4 regions of the Blautia difficilis genome follow, and region 1 is predicted to be linked to each of the others. Evidence: riboswitches for the same ligand, from Rfam matches in the RefSeq annotation. Region 1 holds a riboswitch; each other region holds the start of a gene.
The links. Region 1 has a riboswitch for cobalamin ahead of H8Z82_RS03075 (sirohydrochlorin cobaltochelatase). Riboswitches for the same ligand answer to the same signal wherever they lie in the genome.
Positions count from the first base shown of each region.

Region 2: another riboswitch for cobalamin. It lies ahead of H8Z82_RS10150 (ABC transporter substrate-binding protein); the one in region 1 lies ahead of H8Z82_RS03075 (sirohydrochlorin cobaltochelatase).
Region 3: another riboswitch for cobalamin. It lies ahead of H8Z82_RS07065 (cysteine-rich small domain-containing protein); the one in region 1 lies ahead of H8Z82_RS03075 (sirohydrochlorin cobaltochelatase).
Region 4: another riboswitch for cobalamin. It lies ahead of H8Z82_RS14505 (hypothetical protein); the one in region 1 lies ahead of H8Z82_RS03075 (sirohydrochlorin cobaltochelatase).

Region 1 is NZ_JACOQG010000003.1:15,271-18,425, forward strand. It holds gene H8Z82_RS03075 (sirohydrochlorin cobaltochelatase) at 29-1,462, opposite strand; cobalamin riboswitch at 1,664-1,839, opposite strand; partial or broken gene hisI (phosphoribosyl-AMP cyclohydrolase) at 1,986-2,300, opposite strand; gene hisB (imidazoleglycerol-phosphate dehydratase HisB) at 2,363-2,953, opposite strand; gene hisD (histidinol dehydrogenase) at 2,971-3,155, opposite strand, start outside.
Region 2 is NZ_JACOQG010000015.1:17,818-20,972, forward strand. It holds partial or broken gene H8Z82_RS10145 (IS1634 family transposase) at 1-392, opposite strand, end outside; gene H8Z82_RS17145 (restriction endonuclease) at 367-651, shown strand; cobalamin riboswitch at 1,074-1,270, shown strand; gene H8Z82_RS10150 (ABC transporter substrate-binding protein) at 1,389-2,381, shown strand; gene H8Z82_RS10155 (FecCD family ABC transporter permease) at 2,383-3,155, shown strand, end outside.
Region 3 is NZ_JACOQG010000008.1:82,652-85,806, reverse strand. It holds gene H8Z82_RS07070 (C40 family peptidase) at 1-1,068, shown strand, start outside; cobalamin riboswitch at 1,281-1,472, shown strand; gene H8Z82_RS07065 (cysteine-rich small domain-containing protein) at 1,752-2,045, shown strand; gene H8Z82_RS07060 (phosphatase) at 2,166-2,888, opposite strand.
Region 4 is NZ_JACOQG010000032.1:418-3,572, reverse strand. It holds gene H8Z82_RS14515 (IS200/IS605 family accessory protein TnpB-related protein) at 1-550, shown strand, start outside; gene H8Z82_RS14510 (hypothetical protein) at 834-1,028, shown strand; cobalamin riboswitch at 1,425-1,613, shown strand; gene H8Z82_RS14505 (hypothetical protein) at 1,771-2,508, shown strand; partial or broken gene H8Z82_RS14500 (hypothetical protein) at 2,622-3,155, shown strand, end outside.

The DNA of each region.
Region 1 (3,155 bases):
CCGGCAGGCCTGATTTTATTTAATTTGATTATTCAGCATCTGCTTCTTCTGTTGCTGTTTCATCTGCTGCTGCATTATCTGTTGCAGTTTCATCTGTTGCTTCATTTTCTGATGCAGTTTCATCATCTGCTGCTTCAGCGTTCTCATCTGCAGCTGCATCATCTGTTGCTCCCAGGGAGTCGATTGCTGCTTTTGTATGAGCTACATACAGATCTTCTACTGCTGCAATTCTTCCAAGTCCTTCGATCTGGCAGTCAACACTGTCGAAATCTCCAGATGCTACAAACTGGCTCTTCCAGGAATCTTCATCATCGCCGGCCATATCGTTGTTTGCATGGTCACCTGCAACAACCATCAGAGGACGAATGATTACATTCTTGAATCCTGCTTCTTTTACCTTTTCGATTACTTTATCGCATGCGGTATCTTCCGGTTCACCTTCAACAGTACCGATGAAAGCGTTTGTGAATCCAAGATCATTCATCTGTGTCTGCATCTGGTCGTAGGTTACGTTTGCTGTATGGGAAGTACCATGTCCCATGAATACAAATGCTGTACCAGCATCTGCGGCTGCCTTCATATCATCGAATCCGGCTACCTTGCAAGCTTCATCTGTAATTGCCTGGGCAACTGCTTTTTTGTCATCGTTGATCACAGTAGCGTCATCACCAACCTCACCAAGCATTGGTTCAGCGATTGCTACAGATTCAAATTTATCTTTGTATTCATCAATTGCTTCTGTCATTTCATCATATTCAGCACCATGCATCAGATGAGTAGGCTGTACAACCAGGTTCTTAACGCCGTTAGCTACTGCACGGTCCAGTGCCTGCTGCATGTTGTCGATCACTTCGTTATCTCTTGCCTGTACATGGTTGATGATGATCTGTGCTGTGAAAGCTCTTCTTACAGACCAGTCCGGATATGCTGCTGCCAGAGCATCTTCAATGCCTTTGACATCCTCTGCACGGCTGTCGTTAAAGGAGGTACCAAAGCTTACTACTAAAAGCTCGTTTTCACCGATTTCATCCTGGTTGCGAGGATCATCTTTGGAAGCATCTCCTGTGTCACGTCCGAAGTAGTCAGGATCTGCATTTTCACCTGTTACCAGTTCCTTCTGGGCATCTGTCAGCTTATCCCATGCTTCTTTGGCTGCCTTACAGTCATCATCTGTTGTGTCTGTTCTTTCCTGAACATAGATTTTATCGATCAGTGCGCCAACCTCATCAGCTGCCTTCTGATCATCGGAAGAAGCATCAGCATCTGCGGAAGCGTCATCTGTAGCTTCTGCATCTTCTGCTGCTGTATCCTCTGTAGCTGCTGCGTCATCTGTAGCAGCTGCGTCATCGGCGGATTCTTCTGTAGCTGCGTCCTCTGCAAATGCAACTGTGCCGGTAGCTGCTGTCATAGAGCAAGTCATTGATACTGCTAACAATAAGGCTAACATAGATTTTCTTTTCATGGTGTTTATCCTCTTTTAATAATTAAATATTTCCGGACGGATGTATGCAAAGAAAAACAGCCACATCTCCGCAGCTGTTACTTTTCTCATTATACACGGTTTGTATCGGATTTCGTAAATACCGCATCTAACATAAGGATCCGGCAGGATACGATAAGAACTATGTAAGTCATGAGAACAAAGGTACTGTAAACCGCAGACCTCAAATTCCACGCTAAGGCAGATCTCCTGACTTCGTTCATCGCTGCTTCTCCCTTCCCGGTAAACCAGTGGTTCTGAAAAACAGCTCCCTTACACAGTGACGGTATCGTTCCGGATTCTCACCGGATTCCCTTTTGCACATCCATTAGGATGCAACCTTAACGTTATAACTCTTGCACATATTCAATTCGGATACTCTTTTTTTACCACAAATTTTAAAGATTGTCAAGAATAAGACGAAAATTAGCAAAAATCGTTTTGTATTTTTCAGACATTTTTCCGGATATTGGGAGTATAATGTCGAAAATCTTCAGAAAGCTTACCTTTGGTACAGTGGTTTGAAAAAGCAGGTTCTGTTTCCGGTGTGACAGGCGGCTCCCACCTGCTCCACCCTGGCCAGGATAGTGTCGTTGTCGCAGTCCAGGGTAAGGGATTTCACATATTGGAGATGTCCGGAGGTCAGACCCTTGGTCCACAGTTCATTGCGGCTTCTGCTCCAGTAGGTCATTTTTCCTGTCTCCACAGTGGTATTGTAGGCCTCTTCATTCATATAGGCCAACATCAGTACTTCACCAGTCTCATAGTCCTGTGCTATTACAGGTACCATTCCGTCACTGTTTAACTTAAAGTCTGCCCAGGTGAAGGTTTTTTCCCCGGACTGCTGTACAGGGGTAATTTTTTTATTCATATATGCCTCCTTTATGCCAGACTTCCCTTTGTGGAAAGTACGTCTGTGATCCGTGGGTCATAGGAGGTAGCTGCGTCCAGTGCCTTGGCGAAGCTTTTGAACATGGCTTCTGCCACATGGTGATTGTTGCCGCCGCTTAAGACCTTGATGTGCAGGTTCATGCCGCAGGAATAGGAAATAGCATAGAAAAACTCCTTCACCATTTCTGTAGACATATCTCCGATCCGGTCAGCGGTAAACTCTGCATCCCAGGCAAAATAGGGTCTGCCGGACAGGTCAATGGCACAGAGCACCAGGGATTCATCCATAGGAAGGATGCAGCTTCCGTAGCGTTTTATGCCCTTTTTGTCACCGATTGCCTCTTTTAATGCTGTTCCCAGTACAATTCCGGTGTCCTCAATGGTGTGGTGGTCATCTACCTGCAGATCTCCCTTTACTTTTACGTTCAGGTCAAAAAGTCCGTGTCTGGTAAAGCCGTCCAGCATGTGGTCAAAAAATCCTACGCCTGTCTCAATATGAGAACATCCGGTTCCGTCCAGGCTGATCGTTAATTTAATTTGTGTTTCTTTTGTATTTCTTTCTACCGAAGCTTCTCTGGCCATTGTATGTCTCCTTCTGATTAGTTCTCTTCTTCCTCAAAACGTACTGCAATGGAGTTTGCATGTGCAGTCAGCTGTTCAGATGTTGCAAACTGGACAATATCCTTGTGGATGTCCCTCAGTGCAGCTTTGGAATAATAGACAATGCTGGATTTTTTGATAAAGTCATCTACAGAAAGGGCGGAGAAGAATTTGGCAGTTCCGT
Region 2 (3,155 bases), on a different contig from region 1:
CTTCCCTTTACTTTTTTTCTGTATTGTTTTCATTTTGCTCTTTGTTATAAATTGATAGTCTGTCCTAAAACCACAGCTTTCATGAAGAGCATTCGTAATCTTTTCGCGTTTATACAGCGGGATGAATCCCTGTTCCTGTATTTCTGCAAAATTCATTGCCTTTAGAGAGTCCAATAATTCTTCACAGGTATATTGCAAATTTAACTTTTTCTCAAGATAACGGTAGATTGTTAATGAGAGAAAACAGATTAGAAGATGAGCTTTAATCCTGTTATCATCCTGTAAATAAACTGGTCTTGCAGAAAAATCAGTTTTCATAATACGAAAACATTCTTCAATCTGCCTTCGCTTACTTTTAAAATATCATTGACATCATCATCCAAAAGATCTGTACTGCTGAATGGATTCTATATTTCGACACCGGTAGGAAATTATAATCCTGACTGGGCAATTGCTTTCTATAAGGGAAAGGTAAAGCATATTTATTTTGCAGCTGAAACCAAGGGCTCTATGTCCTCTATGCAGCTGCGTTCGATTGAGGAATCTAAGATACACTGCGCACGGGAACACTTTAAGGCTATCAGTAGTGACAGCGTTGTTTTTGATGTTGTGGATAGTTATCAGAGTCTTTTTGATATGGTGATGAGATAAGGCGTTAAGGGATAATATTTCCTCAACAATCATAGGAAAGAGTGCTGTGTATGTCATCTTTTGTATCTCTCTGTGAATAGCACGAATGTAATTCAATGTCTTATGGATTGCAAGACATGCTATATGAGTGGTGCGCGAACTTTATCCCCCCCCCCGGCAGGGGCGGTCAACCTCTGGGAATTCCAGCAAATACAAAAAAGTAAGATTATCAAAAATATTGTTAAAGAAAATTCTTTACTTTGGTTAAAGCGTAAGTTATAATAATTTTGCTTAAAAGCTATAAATGAGCAAATACCGAAAATTGCACAAAATTTGTAGCTGGTTGTACACATTACGCGAACATTAAACTACTTTATTCTTTTTTACTGTCCGCATACTGAAGATTTAATTGTGCAGTTTCTCAAATTTGCTCATTTATAGTTAAAAGAATAAATGTGCCAAGTGCTGAAAAATATATAAAATTTACACTATTTTCAGAAGAGGGAATCAGGTGAGAATCCTGAACGATCCGGTCACTGTATTCAGTTATGCCACATTCATATCCATTGCATTTTTATGTGAGAAGGGAATGGGGATTTAAGCTGTAAGCCAGGAAACCTGCTTGGTTCATAGAAAGAAACTTCCGTGTAAAGTGCTGTCTTTCGTATCATGTTTTTTTGTGATGCCCGCTTTTTCATGGAAGCGGACTTTTTTCTTTTAAAAGCAAAAAAACAAAAGAAAAAATAAGGAGAAAAAGCATGAAAAACATGAAAACAGCAGCAGGAATGTTATGTCTGGCAGGAATTCTCAGCCTGGGAATGGGAACAACTGTATTTGCGGAGGATGGAGACAGCCATTATCCCGTAACAATCACAACCTACAATTATGAGAACGAACCGGTTGAAATGACTTTTGAGAAAGCTCCGGAGAAAGTATTTGCATATGCAAACTCCAATATCGAAGAGCTTCTGGCACTTGGTCTCGGTGATAAGATCGTAGCTGCTTGCGGTCTGGACGGTGATGTGCGTGAGGATTTAAAAGATGAATTTGACAAGATTCAGTATATGGATACCAAGCCATCCAAAGAGGAAGTTGTTGCAATGGAGCCTGATTTTATTGCGGCATGGTATTCTTCTTTCGATGATGACTGGCTTTCTGATGTAAGTTTCTGGCAGGAGAGAGATGTAAATACATACATGTCCCTGAACAGTGCTGCAAAGGGACCGGCTTCTGAGTTCCCACGTACAATTGAAGACGAATATGAGGATATCCTGAACATTGGCAAGATCTTTGATTGCGAAGACAAGGCAGAGGAAATCGTTGATCAGATGAAGGGTGAGATTGATAAAGTAAAAGAGCATGTAGAAGGAACAGACCCGTTATCCGTAGCAGTTCTTGAGGATGAGGGAGATTCCTTCCGTGTATATGGAACAGAGACACTTGGCGGAAATATTCCGGAGACACTTGGTGCAGAGCTGAAGCTTGGTGCAGAGAACTCTGAAAACGTTGGTGCAGAGGATCTGATCGCAGCTGATCCGGACGTATTATTCATGATCAACTATGATGGATTTATGACATCTGATGAGGCAATCGCTGATATTACAGATAACCCTGCATATGCGAGCCTTTCAGCAGTTAAGAACAACAAAGTATTCTCTGTAAACTTGAATGAAGTATACTGCAGCGGTGTCAGAACCTATGACGGAATTATGACATTTGCAAAAGCATTATATCCGGATCTGTACGAATAAAATGAAAAGAAAACCGGATTTTAAAAATGGAATTTTTCATGGAAAGCCGATCTATGTGCTGGCGGTGATATTACTGACTGTGCTTCTGGTGATATCCATTCTGACTGCAGTTACCATTGGTTCTGTAGATCTTTCTGTGAAAGATGTGTATAGTGTAATTTTGTATAAAGTGTTTGGAATCGGGGATCCGGAGGTTTATGGTGTAGGAGCCATGTCTGATATTGTGTGGTTTATCCGCCTTCCCCGTATTCTTCTTGCAACAGCCGTTGGCATGGGTCTGGCAGTTGCAGGTGTGGTAATGCAGGCCATTGTGAAAAATCCGATTGCAGATCCGTATATTCTGGGTATTTCCTCTGGTGCATCTCTTGGTGCAACAGTGGCAATCTTTCTTGGAGTTGGAGCCGTATTTGGCTCCAACTCTATTGGAATCTGCGCATTTATCGGAGCCTTCCTTATTTCTGTACTGGTACAGATCACTGCAAATATAGGAGGCCGGGCAAATTCAGTCCGACTTCTGCTTGCAGGTACAGCACTTGGAAGTGTGTGCAGTGCATTTTCAAACTTTGTTGTCTATATTGCGGGCGACAGAGATGGAATCCAGACAGTTACTTTCTGGCTGATGGGAAGTTTGGCAGGTGCGAAATGGGAAAATCTGGCTGTGATTATTCCCTGCGTTTTTATAGCAACCCTGTTTTTCTGCACCCAGAGCCGTATTCTCAATATGATGCTGCTTGGAGATGAGGTATCCATCACATTAGGAACTGACCTGCACAG
Region 3 (3,155 bases), on a different contig from region 1:
TGTCTGTATGAGCAGGGCGGTGATTCTGCATGGTTCCAGATGATGTTGAATTCCGAAGATCTCAGTGATCTTCTTACACGAGCTGAGAATACCCAGCAGATGTATGAGCAGGACAGAAAAAATCTGGACAAATATGTGAAGACCATTGATGAAGTAAATAATTTAAAAACACAGTATGAGTCTGATAAGGCAGAGCTGGAAGAAATGAAATCTTCTTATGAAGAGCAGTCTTATACTCTTCAGTGCCAGATTGATCAGAAAAAATCTGAGTCTGCTGATTATGAAAATGAAATCGCATATGCACAGCAGCAGGCAACAGAATATGCAAATCTTCTGGCAGAGCAGACTGCAGAGATCCAGCAGCTGGAAGCAGAGCGTATTGCGGCAGAGGAAGAGGCCAGACGTCAGGCAGAGGAAGAAGCTGCAAGACAGGCGGCAGAAGAAGCTGCTGCAGCAGAGGAAGCAGCAAACTCAGAAGATGTAGAGTATGATGAGGATGGAAATCCGGTTGAAAATACAGATGAGGATACAGACGAAGATACCTATGAGGAATCAGATGATGTAGAATATGATGAAGATGGCAATGTCATTGATAATGCACAGTCCGGTGAGGATGTGGAATATGATGAGTATGGCAATGTTATTGATTCTGACAATACAGTATCAAAGGAAGATTATGAAGAAGAACAGTCTTCTGATTCTGACAATTCTTCTTCTGGTTCAGGTTCAGGCTCTTCTGTAGTGGATTATGCTACACAGTTTGTGGGAAATCCATATGTATGGGGAGGAACAAGTCTTACAAGTGGTGCAGACTGTTCTGGATTTGTACAGAGTGTATATGCCAACTTTGGAGTAAGTCTTCCGAGAACTTCTTATGAACAGCAGAACTGTGGAACAGAAGTATCTTATGCAAATGCGCAGCCGGGTGATCTGATCTGCTATGGCGGCCATGTGGCAATTTATATGGGAAATGGACGTATTGTACATGCATCCAACTCTGTAGATGGTATTAAGATCAGCGACAATGCTGCATATAGAACAATTGTATCAGTAAGAAGACTTGTATAATCTGCAAAAGATTATATCCGATCAAAAAAAATAATGAGAAAAGGCCAGGTGACATCCATATGTGCTGTTACCTGGTTTTTGTTTGAAAAAAAGTCAAGCGGATATTCGCAATCCGCTTCGCTACTTGCTTGATTCGATTAAAAAGTTTCTGAAAAACTTTGATAAATAGTTGACATTCTCTAACAGTGATGCTATTATAAGGTCAGTATAATTCCATATAGAACATATTAAGTGCTGATACTGTTATTATACGGTACAGAGAGAGGGAATCAGGTGAGAAACCTGAGCGATCCGGTCACTGTAACAGAGGAGCAAATCTCGCAGATCCATTGTGCCATAGCATGAGAAGGAGAGAGGAGCGATGAGCCTGGAGCCAGGAAACCTGCTTAGTATGGCGAGGTTAAACTTCCGTGTAAAGTGTAACAACCAACTCCGTTGAATCCGCAGCTTCGGAGCGTTGTCTGCTTTTTTTCGAAGGCAGACATTTTTTTATGGAATGCGCCTGTTCTTTATGAATTATACATGATTAAATGGCAGGCGATACTACTTCGGAAATATTCGTTCCCTCCGCGCACTCATGAACGGATTAATCTTCTACCCCGGAGTAGCATCGCTCCCTCTTTATTATGGAGAAAATGATAGATTGATCTGTTATCTGCTTGTTTGGAAGAAGGAAATGAGATATGGAAAAACCATATTGGGAAGATAAAGAGTATTCTTTTTTTAGTCATAAAAAATGTGAGTTTTTTCCCTGCCATAAGGGAGCAGATCCTGAGGATTTTAACTGTTTGTTTTGTTATTGCCCTTTATATGCACTGGGGGATCAATGCGGTGGGAATTTTCGATATACAGACAGTGGATTGAAGGACTGTACCAACTGTCAGCTTCCTCATAAGAGAAAGAACTATGGATATGTGACCGGGAAATATCAGGAACTGGCTGAACTGATGAAGAAAATGCGCGCAGATCAGCAGTAAGGATGGTTGACCGGTGAAGATAAAAAAGATCATCAATGGATATTTATATGAGAAATATCTGTTGATGATCTTTTTTTATATGTCTGCATAAGAAATGGCATGAACACATATTGGAAACAACTAACGGGTTTGAAGAAAAACCTTCAGTCTGGGAATCTGATTGTTCAGAATCAATGATTCGGGAAAACCAGTCTGATGAACAAACTCTGCTGCATAGGTAAAATCTCCTACATGCTCTTTTCCATGGCTGTCGCTGGATAAAACAATGGGAAGCCGATATTTAAGGCAGCAACGAAGGATTTCTGCGTTATTTGCCCTGGTGTCACCGCGGTATCCGCCGGGAGTCAGTGAGACTTCGTTGATTTCAAAAATTACATTTTCTCTGCTGGCTGTATAAGCCAGTGTATCGTAATCCACCGGAAAAGCCGGGTTATCACAATGGCCCAGAACCTTTACGGCAGGATACTTCATTGCATTCTGGTATGCAAGAGTATTCTCTTTGACAGTTCCGGATCTGTAGTTCTGGCTATGCATACTTATGATAGCGTAGTCCAGATTAGACAACAGCTCATCACTTAGATCTACATGTCCCTGAATGTCCAGAATATTGAGTTCTACGCCATAAAGTACTTCTACACCAAAACGCTTTCTGGGGCAGAATGGCAGCCCGCGGAAATAAGAAGATGTGCCGGAAGCAAGCGTGCCGGGACCGTGATCCGTAATGCCCAGAAGCTTCATGCCTTTGCGTCCGGCTTCTTTTGCCATATCGGAAATTGTGCAGGAAGTACCGTGTCCGCTTGCAATGGAATGTGTATGGATATCTGCAAGATACGTAAGGATCATCCCCTTTTAAATAAAATTAATGACTGTTTTGCAGAGATATTCTGAAAAAATATATATAACAATTATGACAGAAAGAAGAAAGATTGTCAATTGGGGTTCAAAATAAAAACAACTAAATTTCACAAACAATTCAAACAAAAAACAACATATAAACAGTTTGAAATATGTTGTTTTTTGTTGACCTTATGAGGCGAATGAGGTATAATGACTTTACATGAGTACATGAAAAAGAGAAAGAAATTTGTCTGAGCGTTGGGAATGGCAATG
Region 4 (3,155 bases), on a different contig from region 1:
GGAACACAGCTCTGCGCAGTCACGGGGAAGATGGGCATATACGAAACGCCTGAACATAGAGCTGGGAAGAAAAATTGCAGGTGCGATCGTAAAAAATGCAGAAGAGAACCATGCAGATGTGATCGTATTCGAGTATCTGGAAATGCAGGGAAAGATATCCGGAAAGAAAAAACAGAAACTGCATCTGTGGAGAAAACGGGATATCCAGAAACGCTGTGAGCATCAGGCACACAGAAAAGGAATGCGGGTATCCAGAGTCTGCGCATGGAATACGAGCAGGCTTGCATACGATGGCTCCGGAAGTGTGTCCCGTGACCCGAAAAATCACAGTCTTTGTGTATTCCAGACAGGAAAAAGATATAACTGTGACCTGTCGGCATCGTATAATATCGGGGCGAGATATTTTATAAGGGAACTTTTAAAATCCCTTCCGGCAACGGAAAGGTCTTTACTGGAGGCAAAAGTCCCTCCTGTAAAGCGTAGAACCTCATGCGTCTATGCAGATCTGAGGAAACTCCATTCAGAAATGGAACTCTTAAAAGCAGCATAGATACAGGCAGATATACAGTGGACTACCTGTAATGTGGGAACCTGCCATATCTGGCATGGGAAATGCGCATAACTGCGTACCTAAGTTACAGGCGTATCCGCCGATATTCAGTCGGACGCCTAAAGCGTCTGGAAGCATGTGACTTCAGTCATGTGAGGTTCACAAGGAACTGACAGGATCTGGAAGGTCGGAATTATATACGGATCTGATAAAACTGATTGTAAAAATCTCGGACTATATCTTCCAGGATGAAGAGAAGATCCAGAAAGGGATAGGTGATGCTATGGGTGGAAAAGTTTTGGAACTGGAATCGGAAAGGTTAAGAGCGGAAGGAAAAGCAATTGGCGAAGTCAGAGGAGAAGAACGCCTTAGTGTTTTGATTAATAAACTTATTCTTGATAAGAGAAATGATGAGATTCAGATCGTAGTGACAGATGCTAAAAAGCGCAGGCAGTATTATGATGAGTATGGACTTTAGAACCGAGGTGTGGAAGATCATTCCTTTGATTTGTATATTCCGCATTGTGGAGATTCTGTAAAAGAGTGTTTTCTCAGACGTATTCCGGGGATAATAAGGGAAGTAATTATTTGTAATCGGGATATTGACAAATTATGGACAAAATGTTAAGATGGTTTCGTAAAAAACGAATAGCGTTTAGCGCACATGTACAGCTCATTACTACGGTAATGATTGAAGAATCGTTGGGTGAGAATCCCAAACAGGGTTCCGTTCCCTTGCAGTATATTTAGTCTGCAGTTCACTGTATTCTTGTAATGGTATTCAAAGGGAATACTATAATGCGAAGGATATGAGTGAAAGTTCAATCTGTACATTATATTCCCTGCCAGTATGGTGGGGATTTTTTTTGCACTTTGATAACTGAATATCGGAAGTCGCTTTTTATCCCTTTAGTTTTCGGAAATCCGGTGAGATACCGGTACGGTTTATCCCCACTGTAATAAGGACGAACACTGCGAAACCATTGGAAAGATCCTTTCCGAGAAGGGCAGCAAGTAGGTTGGAACTTTAAGTCAGGAGACGGACTTTAGTAAAAGAAAAAAACAAACATCTGTAGGCATAACGGAGGTTTATTTTTTGTACCCTTTTTTATGGAAAACAGGTATCAAACGTGGTCTGAAAAGGCTGCGAAATGATATATTTTGCAGGATAACCTGCAAAAAAATAATACATTTATAATTTAAGGTAAGGAGGAAACGAAATGAACATGAAAGTAAGAAAAAGCGTGATTGCATTCTTAATGGCAACAACAATGGTAGGAAGCACAGCAGTACCGGCTATGGCAGATACAGTAACTGCAAAAGTGTCTATAAAGACAACTGGTTTAACAGGAAAAAAAAGTGCGTCACCAGACATTGTGCCAGAAAAAGTTGTTACAGTAACAAATTCCAATGGTTCTGTTACTGCACTAGATGTTCTGAAAGCAGTTTCGGGATCTGATACTGAAACAAAAGAGACTTTAAATGGTAAAACTTATCATTATCAAGGAGTTTTAAGTTGGTATGATAGTCAGTATGGAAATTATATTCCAGCTGTTAAAATGGAAAATCATGCTAATAGCGATTTAGGGAAAGTATTTGCAGATGATGGTACAGCAAATAAAACAGCAAACTCTCTTGCTAACGGAAGAGAAAAATATTTCAAATTATCAGATCTTAATACAACAGAAACAGAAAGCATGAAGGTTACAAAAAATTCAACCTGGAATAATACAGTTCATAAAACAGATTGGCTTTCTGAAAAAGACTATAATAATTATTCAGGTTGGATGACTATTATTGATGGTAATACAGATAACTTAGGTGTTGATACTGTACTTTCCGACACTAAAGAACACACTGTATGCTTAGATTTTTCTATGATGATGGGATTAGATCTTGGATTTTCCAGTTATGTTCAGCAGGGAGATCAGTGGATTCAGGTTCCGGGTTGGAAATAAAGTAAATTTTAATAGCAAATAAAAAAGATGAAGATACTAATGCTTTATAAAGTTTCACTTTATAAAGCATTAGTTCTTTTTCATATTATTTTAATTTTAGGGTGTAAATAGATATGAAGAAAAAGAAAAAAGAAAAAAAAATCTTATATCAGTTAATATTCTCAGCTTTTCTATTATTTAGTAATGCCTATCTTGTAAAAGCTAATTCAGATATATTATCACAAGATTCAACAGGGAAATACTGTATTAATACAGAACAAGATTATTATAATTTTATCGAAAATATACAAAATTATAATAATAAAACGGTTATACTATGTAATGACATTGACATTTCAGATGTTCCAGAAGCAACATCTAGTTTTGGCGGCATATTGAACGGAAAAGGACACACCATTACATATGCTTCAAAAGAAGCAAAAGAAAACATTGCTGTATTTCCTTTTCGTATAAATGACAATGGAATTGTAGAAAATATAAATGTACAAATTGATGAATCATATGCATATAATAGCGAAACAGATGAATTTCAAACTGTCTTTTCGCGATGTGATGGAATTGCAAAAGGAATAACAATTAAAGGAAACGTAACTTGTATTTATGACGATGAAGATACAGATGTTTATATAGGTGCAATCGAGGGAAAC